Regions from separate parts of the Mycetocola sp. Y791 genome, predicted to be linked through region 2. Evidence: predicted binding sites of a transcription regulator. Region 2 holds the regulator's gene; each other region holds the start of a gene.
What was found. Region 2 encodes HrcA, which represses chaperone genes, less so after heat shock. Its sites were predicted from a motif close to TTNGCACTCGNNNNNNNCGAGTGCNAA; they were not measured.
Positions count from the first base shown of each region.

Region 1: groES (co-chaperone GroES) is a predicted target of HrcA. The motif match lies at 1,712-1,738, and genes of this name have one in related genera.
Region 3: AC1C2N_RS10335 (Hsp20/alpha crystallin family protein) is a predicted target of HrcA. The motif match lies at 1,718-1,744, and genes of this name have one in related genera.

Region 1 covers NZ_JCAIUC010000004.1:124,401-127,672, forward strand. Annotated here, with positions in the region: gene AC1C2N_RS13680 (SRPBCC family protein) at 1-350, opposite strand, end outside; gene AC1C2N_RS13685 (class I SAM-dependent methyltransferase) at 473-1,669, opposite strand; gene groES (co-chaperone GroES) at 1,814-2,110, shown strand; gene rarD (EamA family transporter RarD) at 2,210-3,268, shown strand.
Region 2 covers NZ_JCAIUC010000003.1:582,327-585,598, reverse strand. Annotated here, with positions in the region: gene hemW (radical SAM family heme chaperone HemW) at 1-33, shown strand, start outside; gene AC1C2N_RS11835 (DUF4870 domain-containing protein) at 46-642, opposite strand; gene hrcA (heat-inducible transcriptional repressor HrcA) at 911-1,933, shown strand; gene dnaJ (molecular chaperone DnaJ) at 2,014-3,111, shown strand; gene AC1C2N_RS11820 (16S rRNA (uracil(1498)-N(3))-methyltransferase) at 3,115-3,272, shown strand, end outside.
Region 3 covers NZ_JCAIUC010000003.1:268,556-271,827, reverse strand. Annotated here, with positions in the region: gene AC1C2N_RS10340 (GAF domain-containing sensor histidine kinase) at 1-1,124, opposite strand, end outside; gene AC1C2N_RS10335 (Hsp20/alpha crystallin family protein) at 1,824-2,273, shown strand; gene AC1C2N_RS10330 (hypothetical protein) at 2,447-2,596, shown strand; gene AC1C2N_RS10325 (thioester domain-containing protein) at 2,768-3,272, shown strand, end outside.

The sequences.
Region 1 (3,272 bases), on a different contig from region 2:
TGGAGCAGCGCTCCGGCGTGCTCGAGGATGCCCTGCGGTGACCAGTCGAGCCGCAGCGAGATTCGCGTCTCATCCGCGCTCAAGCGGTGGAACGAAACGACACCGGCGTGATCTTCGCCGTCTGTGCTCGTCCACGCGATGCGGGTGTCGGGGATCTGCTCGGTGATCTCAGCGTCGAATTCGCGTTTGATGCCGGCAATCGACACTTTCCAGTGGGTCTGGGTGTCGCTCGTCTGAGTCACGTCGTCGACGCCGCTCAGGAACTGCGGGAAAGATTCAAACTGAGTCCACTGGTTGTATGCGGTTGACACGGGGACGTGAACGTCGATATCGGCGTTGACAGTTGTCATGAGCGCTCCTTCTGGGTGAGATCCATTGTGTGATCCCAGAGAACCACGGGACGCCTCACAGTGTCGAGGGGTTGCGGGTCGGGCGGGTCTTCGTCAACTTTCTGGAGCGACTGTGCCGCAGGTCAGTTCCGGGGGATCCGCTCGCAGAGGAGCGCGGCGTGCTTGCCGTTCACGCGGGTGAGCACAATCGTCGCGCTCTTGCTGCCGCGGAGCGCCATCCGCTTGCGGAAGACCGCCGGATCGATGTCTGCGCCTCGCTTTTTCACCTCGAGCGTCCCGATATCGCGCCTCGCGAGCTCCCGCTTCAGTGTCCGCTCATCGAGCGGGAACCTCTCGATCACGCGGAACGCCGTGGCGAACGGGGTCCGGGCCTCGGTGTCGCCCGTGAGATAGGCAATGCCGGGGCTGAGCATCCCCGCACCGATCTCGCGCGCAACGTCGCCGATAAGCCTCGCCCGGATGACCGCGCCGTCCGGTTCGAAGAGAAATTCGCCGGGCTCACGCACGGCGACATCCTCACTGTCGGCGGGAGCGGTCAGTTCGTGGGTTCCCGCCGAGTCGAGGACGAGCGCTGACCGGCGCACCCCATCGCGGGCGAGGGCGCCGAACCACAGGCCGAGCTCGACGACCTGCCCATCGACGCTGACCCATTGGGCTTCAGCGTCGTCGGGAATGAGTGATCTGTCGAACCCTGGGCCGAGTTTGACACCGACGGGCTGCGTTGCGGCACGCCCGAAGACCAAATCGAGCGACGGGCTGTAATCCTCCGGCCGGGTCAGCCGAGTGGTGTTCGAGTGCCCGGCGGTGCGTCTGGCCGGATCGAAATAGAGCCCGTCGAATGCGCTCGTGTCGATGTCCTCCGCCTTCGCGTGCCTCACATCGGCGGTGGGGAAGGGGGCGAGGTTGTAGCTGGCGACTGTCGCGGTCACTTCGTCGGCGTCGACGGCGGTAACCTCGAGGTCCATCGCGGCCATCGCCATGGCGTCGCCCCCGATCCCGCAGCCGAGGTCAGCAATCCGGGTGAGTCCCGCCGAGCTGAATCGGCCGGCGTGGAGTGCGGCGACGCGCAACCGGGTGGCCTGTTCGAGGCCAGCCTCGGTGAAGAGCATCCGCGACGCGAACTCGCCGAACTTCCCAACAGCCTTCCGCCGGAGCCTGACCTGCGTCAGCACGGCCGCGACGAGCGCGGGCGAGTGGCCTTCCGCGCGCAGTCGTGACACGGTCCCAACCGGGTCGGTGTCGGCATCCGACCCCCCGACCTGGTCGATGAGGGTGAGCCCATCCGGCGTCAGTAGTTCAACGAGTTCGGCTCTCTCCATCGTGCAAACTTATCAACCCGGATGCTGTGCGCTCGCCCTACGTTGGCACTCACGTTGCGAGAGTGCCAACGTATCCCTACACTGGCATTAGCACTCTCGATGTGAGGGTGCTAACTCAAGTCTTAGTTTAGAAAGAGGTCAACCGTGTCGGTCAGCATCAAGCCGCTCGAGGATCGCATCGTCATCAAGCAGGTCGAGGCAGAGCAGACCACTGCTTCAGGTCTCGTCATTCCTGACACCGCCAAGGAGAAGCCGCAGGAAGGCGTCGTCGAGGCTGTCGGCCCCGGCCGCATCGACGACAACGGCAACCGAGTACCGCTCGACGTCGCCGTCGGCGACAAGGTGATCTACTCCAAGTACGGCGGAACCGAGGTCAAGTTCGACGGCCAGGACTACCTGGTCCTCTCGGCTCGCGACGTGCTCGCGGTTGTGGTTCGATAACTCAAACGAACTGAAGCCCGGACGGTGACTCACTGTCCGGGCTTCTTCGTCTTAACAGGCGGTTGCCCCGCAGGTGCGGAGTAGCATCGATGGGTGCAGATGACCCCAGAGCCGGTTCCGGCCAATAGTGCAGGCCCGACAGGCAATGCAGCTCCGACAGGCAATGCAGGTCCGACAGGCGGTGCGGGCCCCGAAGCGGCGGCCACCGGCGCAGTGGCTTCTCCCGACGCCCCGCTGAGCCGCCCCGGCCTCATTTTCGCCGTGACCGCATACACGCTGTGGGGCGTTCTTCCGCTGTACTTCCTCCTGCTCGCGCCGACGGGCCCGTTCGAGCTTGTCGCGGCCCGCGTGATCTTCTCGCTGGTGTTCTGCATGTTCCTCCTGACGGTGACGCGCGGGTGGGCTCCCTTTCTCCAGCTCGCCAGGAATCCCCGGGTGTCTTTCACCCTCGGTCTCGCTGGCGTCCTCATCTTCGTCAACTGGCAGACGTACGTCTACGGAGTGCTGAACGGGCAGGTCGTCGAGACGGCGCTCGGTTACTTCATCAATCCCATCGTCACTGTTTTTCTCGGCGTGTTCTTTCTGCGCGAGAAGCTTCGCGTCGTGCAGTGGATCTCGGTCGGCATCAGCATTGCCGCGGTGCTCGTGCTCGCGATCGGCGCGCACGGCGTTCCGTGGATTGCCCTGATCCTCGCCTTTTCCTTCGGGCTCTACGGCTACATCAAGAAGCGGGTCGGGGGGACCGTCGACGCCGTCTCGGGGCTCACCCTCGAGACAGCGTGGCTCACGCCCCTCGCCGTCGTCCAACTCATCGTCGTCGGCTCCACCGCCGGACTGACCATCGGACAGGTCAGTGTCTTTCATACGGTGCTGCTCGTCGGTACCGGTGTGATCACGGCGGTGCCCCTGCTCTTCTTCGCCGCTGCGTCGCGTCGGCTTCCGCTCATCTACATGGGCTTCATCCAGTTCTTCGCCCCCGTGATTCAGTTCCTCGTCGGGGTGCTCGTACTCCACGAGGCCATGCCGGTGGAGCGGTGGATCGGGTTCATTCTGGTCTGGATTGCTCTCGTCGTCCTGACGGCGGACACGGTCATCAGTGCGCGCGGATCGCTCCGGCGGCGCAATAAAGCTGCGTCTGAAGCGCCAGAACAGCTCTGATGCC
Region 2 (3,272 bases):
GCCGACGTTGTCGTTCGGCGGCTGACCGCCTGACGAGTGGGTGGGCTACTTCACCATGCGGAACGCGAAGAAGTAGCGGTATGCCTCACCGTTGTTGACCTTCACACCGCCGATGATGCCGAAGATGATGCCGAGCACGCCGACGATCCAGGCGGCGGGGAACAGCAGCAGCCCGATAAGCACGACCGTGAGCAGCGCGCCGAGGATGTACAGGCCGATGACGAAGATCGTCACGGTGAGCTGGAAGTTCAGCGCTTCCTTGGCTTCCTGGCGAGCGAAAGGTCCGCGGTCCTTGAAGACCAGGTAGATCACCAGCGGGGCGATCCACCCGGCGGTTCCCGCACCGAGGAAGGCTCCGAGCGCGCCGCCGAAGTGAGCGAGCGACGCCCACAGCTTGTCATCGGCCTGCGTCAGCGGGGTGGGGCCGCCGTACTGCTGCTGGCCGTACTGCTGCTGGCCGTATGGCTGCTGTGGTGCGCCGTATGGCGGCTGCTGCGGTGCGCCGTACGGGGGCTGCTGCGGTGCACCGTATGGCTGCTGCGGTGGAACCGGCCCTCCCTGGTAGCTGGGTGGCACCTGTCCGCCGTCCTGGCCCTGTCCGTGTGACGGATCGGGCTGGGAAGGCGTGTTGGGGTCGGTCATGGCATGGCCTTTCGATGAGGGGGACGCTGGGTATCAGCCGCGTCGACGAACGTCCGCGGGGGTGTGCGCCTAGTGGTACCCAACGGTACTGCCGTTGCCCCCATACAGGCAACGCTGAGCGCAATTACGACGCGGCGTGTCTCCGCGCTAGAATTAGCACTCAGGAGTATGGAGTGCCAACGCCAACTCCGCGTGCGGCATCCGCGAGTCAGTGCCCACAATCAACGCCCAGAATCAACGCCCGAAACCAGCGAAGGAGAAGACGGACATGGTCTCCGAACGAAGCCTCGAAGTGCTTCGCGTGATCGTCGAGGATTACGTCGCAAGCCGTGAGCCCGTCGGTTCGAAGGGGATCGTCGATCGTCACTCGTTCGGTGTGAGTGCCGCCACCATTCGCAACGACATGGCCCAGCTCGAAGAGGAAGACCTCATCAGTGCGCCCCATACGTCGTCAGGGCGGATCCCGACCGACAAGGGTTACCGGCTCTTCGTCGATCAGCTCGTTGAGCGGCGGCCGTTGTCCGCAGCCCAGAAGCAGGCGATTGAGGCGTTCCTCGGCCAGTCAGTCGACCTCGATGATGTGCTCGTCCGCACGGTCAGGCTGCTCTCGCAGATCACCAACCAGGTCGCGATCGTGCAGTACCCGTCGTTCGCCCGTGCGACGGTCAGGCACGTCGAGATCGTGGCTCTGAGCGATCACCGGCTGCTGACCGTGCTGATCACGGACACCGGTCGTGTCGAGCAGAGGGTCGTGGAGATCCGCGATCCTGTGGAACAGGAACTGCTCGAGTCCATCAAGACCCGCGTGAACTCGTCGCTCGTCGGACTCCCGGTCGAGGAGGCGTCGTCGACGCTCGACTCGCTCGTCGAGTCGAGCCCGCAGCTCGACAAGGAACTGATGGCGCGGATCACGTCCGCGCTCGCTGAGCAGTTCGGCGAGTACCGCCACGACAAGCTGATCATGGCCGGCGCCGCCAACCTCGCCAGAACCGAAGACGACTTCTCCGGGAGCATCTACCCGGTCCTCGAGGCACTGGAACAGCAGGTGGTTCTCCTTCGGCTGTTCAGCGAGATGGACACGGATGCCAACGGCGTCTCGGCGAGCATCGGCCGTGAGAACGCGTCCTTCGGACTCGGTGAGACGTCGATCATCACAAGCAACTATCGTTCCTCTGCTGGCGAACTTGCCAGGCTCGGGGTCCTCGGACCGACGAGAATGGACTATTCGAACAACCTTGCCGCCGTTCGCGCGGTAGCCCGCTACCTCTCTCGCCAGATCGGCGACAACTAGTCACACTTGCGCGCGGCTCGGCGCGAATACCCAGGAAGCTCGTCGAGCACATGTGCTTCCCAGACAACGAAAGGCCATGAGTGGCTGACCACTACGAAGTACTCGGAGTGTCCCGCGAGGCGACAACCGACGAGATCAAAAAGGCTTACCGCAGGCTCGCACGAGAACTGCACCCCGACGTCAATCCCGGGGCGGATGCCTCTGAGCGGTTCAAGCAGGTCACGCACGCCTACGACGTGCTCAGCGACGCCAAGCAGCGCCAGCAGTACGACATGGGCGGCTCCGGCCAGGGAGCGGCCGGTGGCTTCGGCGGCTTCGGTGACATCTTCGACACCTTCTTCGGCGGCCAAACCCAGCAGCGCGGCCCCAAGTCCCGCCGCGAACGCGGCCAGGACGCGCTGCTCCGCGTGGAGATCGACCTCGACGAGGTCATCTTCGGCACGCACCGCGACCTCGAGGTCGACACCGCAGTGCTGTGTGAGACCTGCCAGGGCTCGTGCTGCCAGCCGGGAACCTCTCCCATCACCTGCGACATCTGCCACGGCTCCGGCCAGATCCAGCGCGCCGTTCGCTCGCTCCTCGGCAACGTGATGACGTCGAGCCCCTGCGGAAGCTGCCGCGGCTACGGAACGATCATCGTTTCGCCGTGCGTCACCTGCCAGGGCCAGGGCCGGGTTCGCGCCCGCCGCACGGTGCCCGTCGACATCCCAGCCGGTGTCGACACCGGACTGCGGCTGCAGATGCCGGGCAGCGGAGAAATCGGCCAGGCCGGTGGACCCCACGGTGACCTGTACCTCGAGATCAAGGTCCGCAACCACGAGATCTTCAGCCGCAACGGTGATGACCTGCTCTGCACGCTCGACGTGCAGATGACGGATGCCATCCTCGGCGTGGAGACCACAATCCACGCGCTCGACGGTGATGTCGATCTCGATCTCAAGCCGGGAATCCAGAGCTCCGAGGTCCTCACCATCAAGGGCCGCGGTGTGACGAAACTGCGCGGTAACGGCAGGGGTGACCTGCGCATCGGCATCCAGGTCGTCACGCCGACCAAACTCGACCACCGAGAGAAGGAACTCATCAAGGCCTTCGCGGCCGGGCGCAAGCAGCAGGACACCCAGCTGGGTCACTTCCAGCAGGGCCTGTTCTCGAAGCTTCGCGATAAGTTCCTGGGCTAGCGCGTGGCCAACCTTTACCTGAACGAGGCGCTCTCTGAATCGCGGGCCGGAGAGCTCATCGAGCTCTCCGGTCCCGAGGCGAAGCACGTGACGACGGTGAGTCGGGCGAAGGTCGGCGACGACCTTCTCGTCGGCAACGGCAGGGGGCTGCTCGCCTGGGG
Region 3 (3,272 bases), 310 kb from region 2:
CTCCTGATATCGGAAATTGCCGCGTCGATCTCGAGGGTGTATGTGTCGATCGTCGCAGCGTGCGTCGGATCTGCGGCAGCAAGAGCCTGAAGGCCGAGGCCGGCAGCGAAGAGGCGCTGAATGACGTTGTCGTGAAGGTCCCGCGCTATTCGCGCGTGGTCCTCGATGACTTCGAGCCGCTGTTGGTCCAGTCTGGCCCACGCCAATGCGACGGCGAGTCCCGCCTGAATGGCAAACTCGGAGATCGTGTCTTTTTCTCCGCGCGTAAGGCCAGGGCCGCCTGGCTCACGGGCAACGCACAGCGCGCCGATCGCACGTCCCGAGACGACGAGAGGCACGGCCGTTACCGGGCCAAACCCGATGGACCCGCCTGCTGAGCGAATTTCGTGTCCGCTCTCCGAACTAATGACAGTGCCGGAAACCACTGCCTGAGCCGCGAGAGACCCGTGCGCCGGGTACACGGTCCCGACGGCCTTCTCGGACAGCACCCCCTCCGCAGCTTCGACTTTCATTTCGTTCTCACCGGGACCCGGCACCACGACGGACACCAGCGTGGCCGGGAGAAGCATCGCAACCTTCGATGCGACCGCCGCGAGCACGTCTTCGGCACAGGCGGTTAACAGCGTCGAGGCTACCTCGGAGAGAGCCGCTGCCAGCAGTTGTTTACGGTGGGTCTCTTCAAACCGCCGTGCATTGTCAATCGCGACCCCGGCTATTTCAGCAAGCTCCGCCACGAGCTCTTCGTCGAGCTTTGTGAATCCGCCTTCACGACGGTCCGCGAGGTACAGGTTGCCCAGGATTTCACCCCGAACCCGAACAGGCACACCGAGGAAGCTGCGAATGCTCGGGTCGTCTGGCGCGAAGCCCGCTGATCGCGGATCCTCACGGAGATTGTCGACGCGGACGGGACCACGGGTTTCCGTCACAGCCTGAAGCAGATCGTGGGCCCCGGGCTGAATGTGCATGGTCCCGCCTTCGACGCTCGGCGTCCCGGTCTGAATCAGGCGTTCGATGCATCCGTCGGGTTGAAGCATACCGAGCGCACCGTATCGGGCGTTGACCAGGGTGGCCGCGGACTCGGCGATCCGTTTGAGCACGGAGTCCAGTTCGAGATCTCCGGCCACAGCAACGCTTGCATCCAGCAGGCTGCGCAGTCTCCCCTGCGTAGCCCTGTCCCGTTCGGCTTGGCGCCGCAGACCTCTCACCGTTCGCTCAAGCTGGGCCACGGTTCTCTCGAGATCAGAGAATCTGGCATCCGGCAGTTGAAAAACATCATCGATCATCGTGCCCCTCCCCCTGCTCATGGAGCACCTGCATTTTACATGCACGTCCCCCACAAGACACTGCGTAATTCGGACACCGTTAGCGCGACAGTCACACTTCGTTCACTCTCGTGAACGACTGCTGTTGCGTCGGCAGTTCGATTGCGCGCGTTCCCCCGCGAGCCATCTTTTATTTGCTGACCAGAATGCCCTGACCCGGGTCGTCTCCATAGAGTCCAAGGTCCCGAAATTCTGAAGAACCAGAGGCGATAGACCCCTGCCGCTGGCGCCTGCCTCTGGTACCAGTCGACTCCCGTCTGCCCTCCCCCTGCTCCCTCTCCCCCGACATCGTGCACGTCCCGCGGTCCGGCATGACCTACGGCTCTAGCCGGACGTGGTGTGGCAGAGGAGCCTCTTCTGTGCGCACGACCAGCCGGAACCGTGAGCCACCGCGTTCGGCACTTCAGACGCGCAACTGGCGACCCGGGCGGCTTTCTCGCTCGCGAACGTCAACAAATGCACACAACCGGATCGCCCGCGGTGGTCCTGAAAGGCGACATCATGAAAAACAGTCTCGAACGATTTGACCCGTTTGCCGGTCTGGAGGCGCTGACCCGCGACTTCGAGGATGGCATCCTGCGTGCCTACCGCGGAAAACTGCCAACGACAGATGTGTACACGCGCGGCGACGACGCGCTCGTTGTCGAAGCACACCTGCCCAATTTTGACGAAGACAACATCACGGTGAATGTTGACAGGGGCGCCCTTGTAATTCAGGCGGAGCGCCATGAGAAGGACGAGGACAAGAAAAAGAAGTACGTCCTCCGGGAGAGCAGCAGCAGCTTCTACCGCAGGATCGTGCTTCCCGAGCAGGCGGAGGAGCAGGACATCTCGGCCGAGTTCAAGAAGGGGGTCCTCACGGTGAACGTCCCGCTGTCCAAGGGCGCCTCGCCCCGGCAGGTTCCGATCGGTTCCGGAAGCAAAGGTTCCGGAGAGAAAAAAGACGACTGATCGACCCAGCGCAGGAACGAACGGTCCGTAACGACAGCGCTGTCCCGCTCACACGGGGCGGCGCTGTTGCTTTCGTATCAACCGACCAATGACGTTCGACTCTACGGCGCACGGATGGCTGACGAGAGGATCACCCGACGTCCCCGGATTCCGGGGCCCGTCAAAGGAGCAGCATGAACGATTCAGTCATCCACCGTCCGGCTCTCATCGGTCCAGACGATCAGGAACTCCCCGAAACGCAGCCGCTCGATGTGATCGAAGTGGTTCACGCCCAGCGGCCGGCCGAGGCACCCGAAGAACGACGACGACCTTCTTCCGCTTGAGAACCACTCACACAACGACGCGCACATGACTGCGTTGCGCTCAGCCCGTCTCCGTCCGTCGCCCAGGCCCGCGTTCGGCTACTGGCGCTGTGTTCGCTTGCGTTCGCAATGTGCATGGGACTCATGTTCGTCGGTCCCAGCCCGTCCGCCCAGGCGCAGCCGACTGACCCGATGCCCATTGTCGAGGCTGTGTTCGGCCCGAACACAGAGATCTATACGGTCAGCATCGGCGCGGGACTCACGATTGACGGATTTCAGCCGCCGAATACGACTACGCAGGACCCGACGGCGCCATACCCCGCAACGGACCCGGCAGGATATGAACCGCGCAACGATACATTGGCGCGGATGATCAACACCGCAAGCGTCGAGGACCCCAGCCTCGTCGGGGCAATGTATTGCATCGACCTCGGGGTCCCCACCGCGCCCAACCTCGGATACGAGAGCGGGACGTGGGAAGAGACAAACGTTCCCAACCTCGGTTACGTCACCTACATTCTCAACACCTATTACCCCACGACGAGCCTGCCGGAAGGCCTCACCAACAACCAGCGAGCGGCGGCCGTCCAGGCCGCGATCTGGTATTTCACCGACGCATTCGTCGTGAGTTCGACCGCGGCCGTCGTTCGGGCGGCAACAGCAGCAATCGTCGCTGCCGCTCAAACGAACGGCCCTA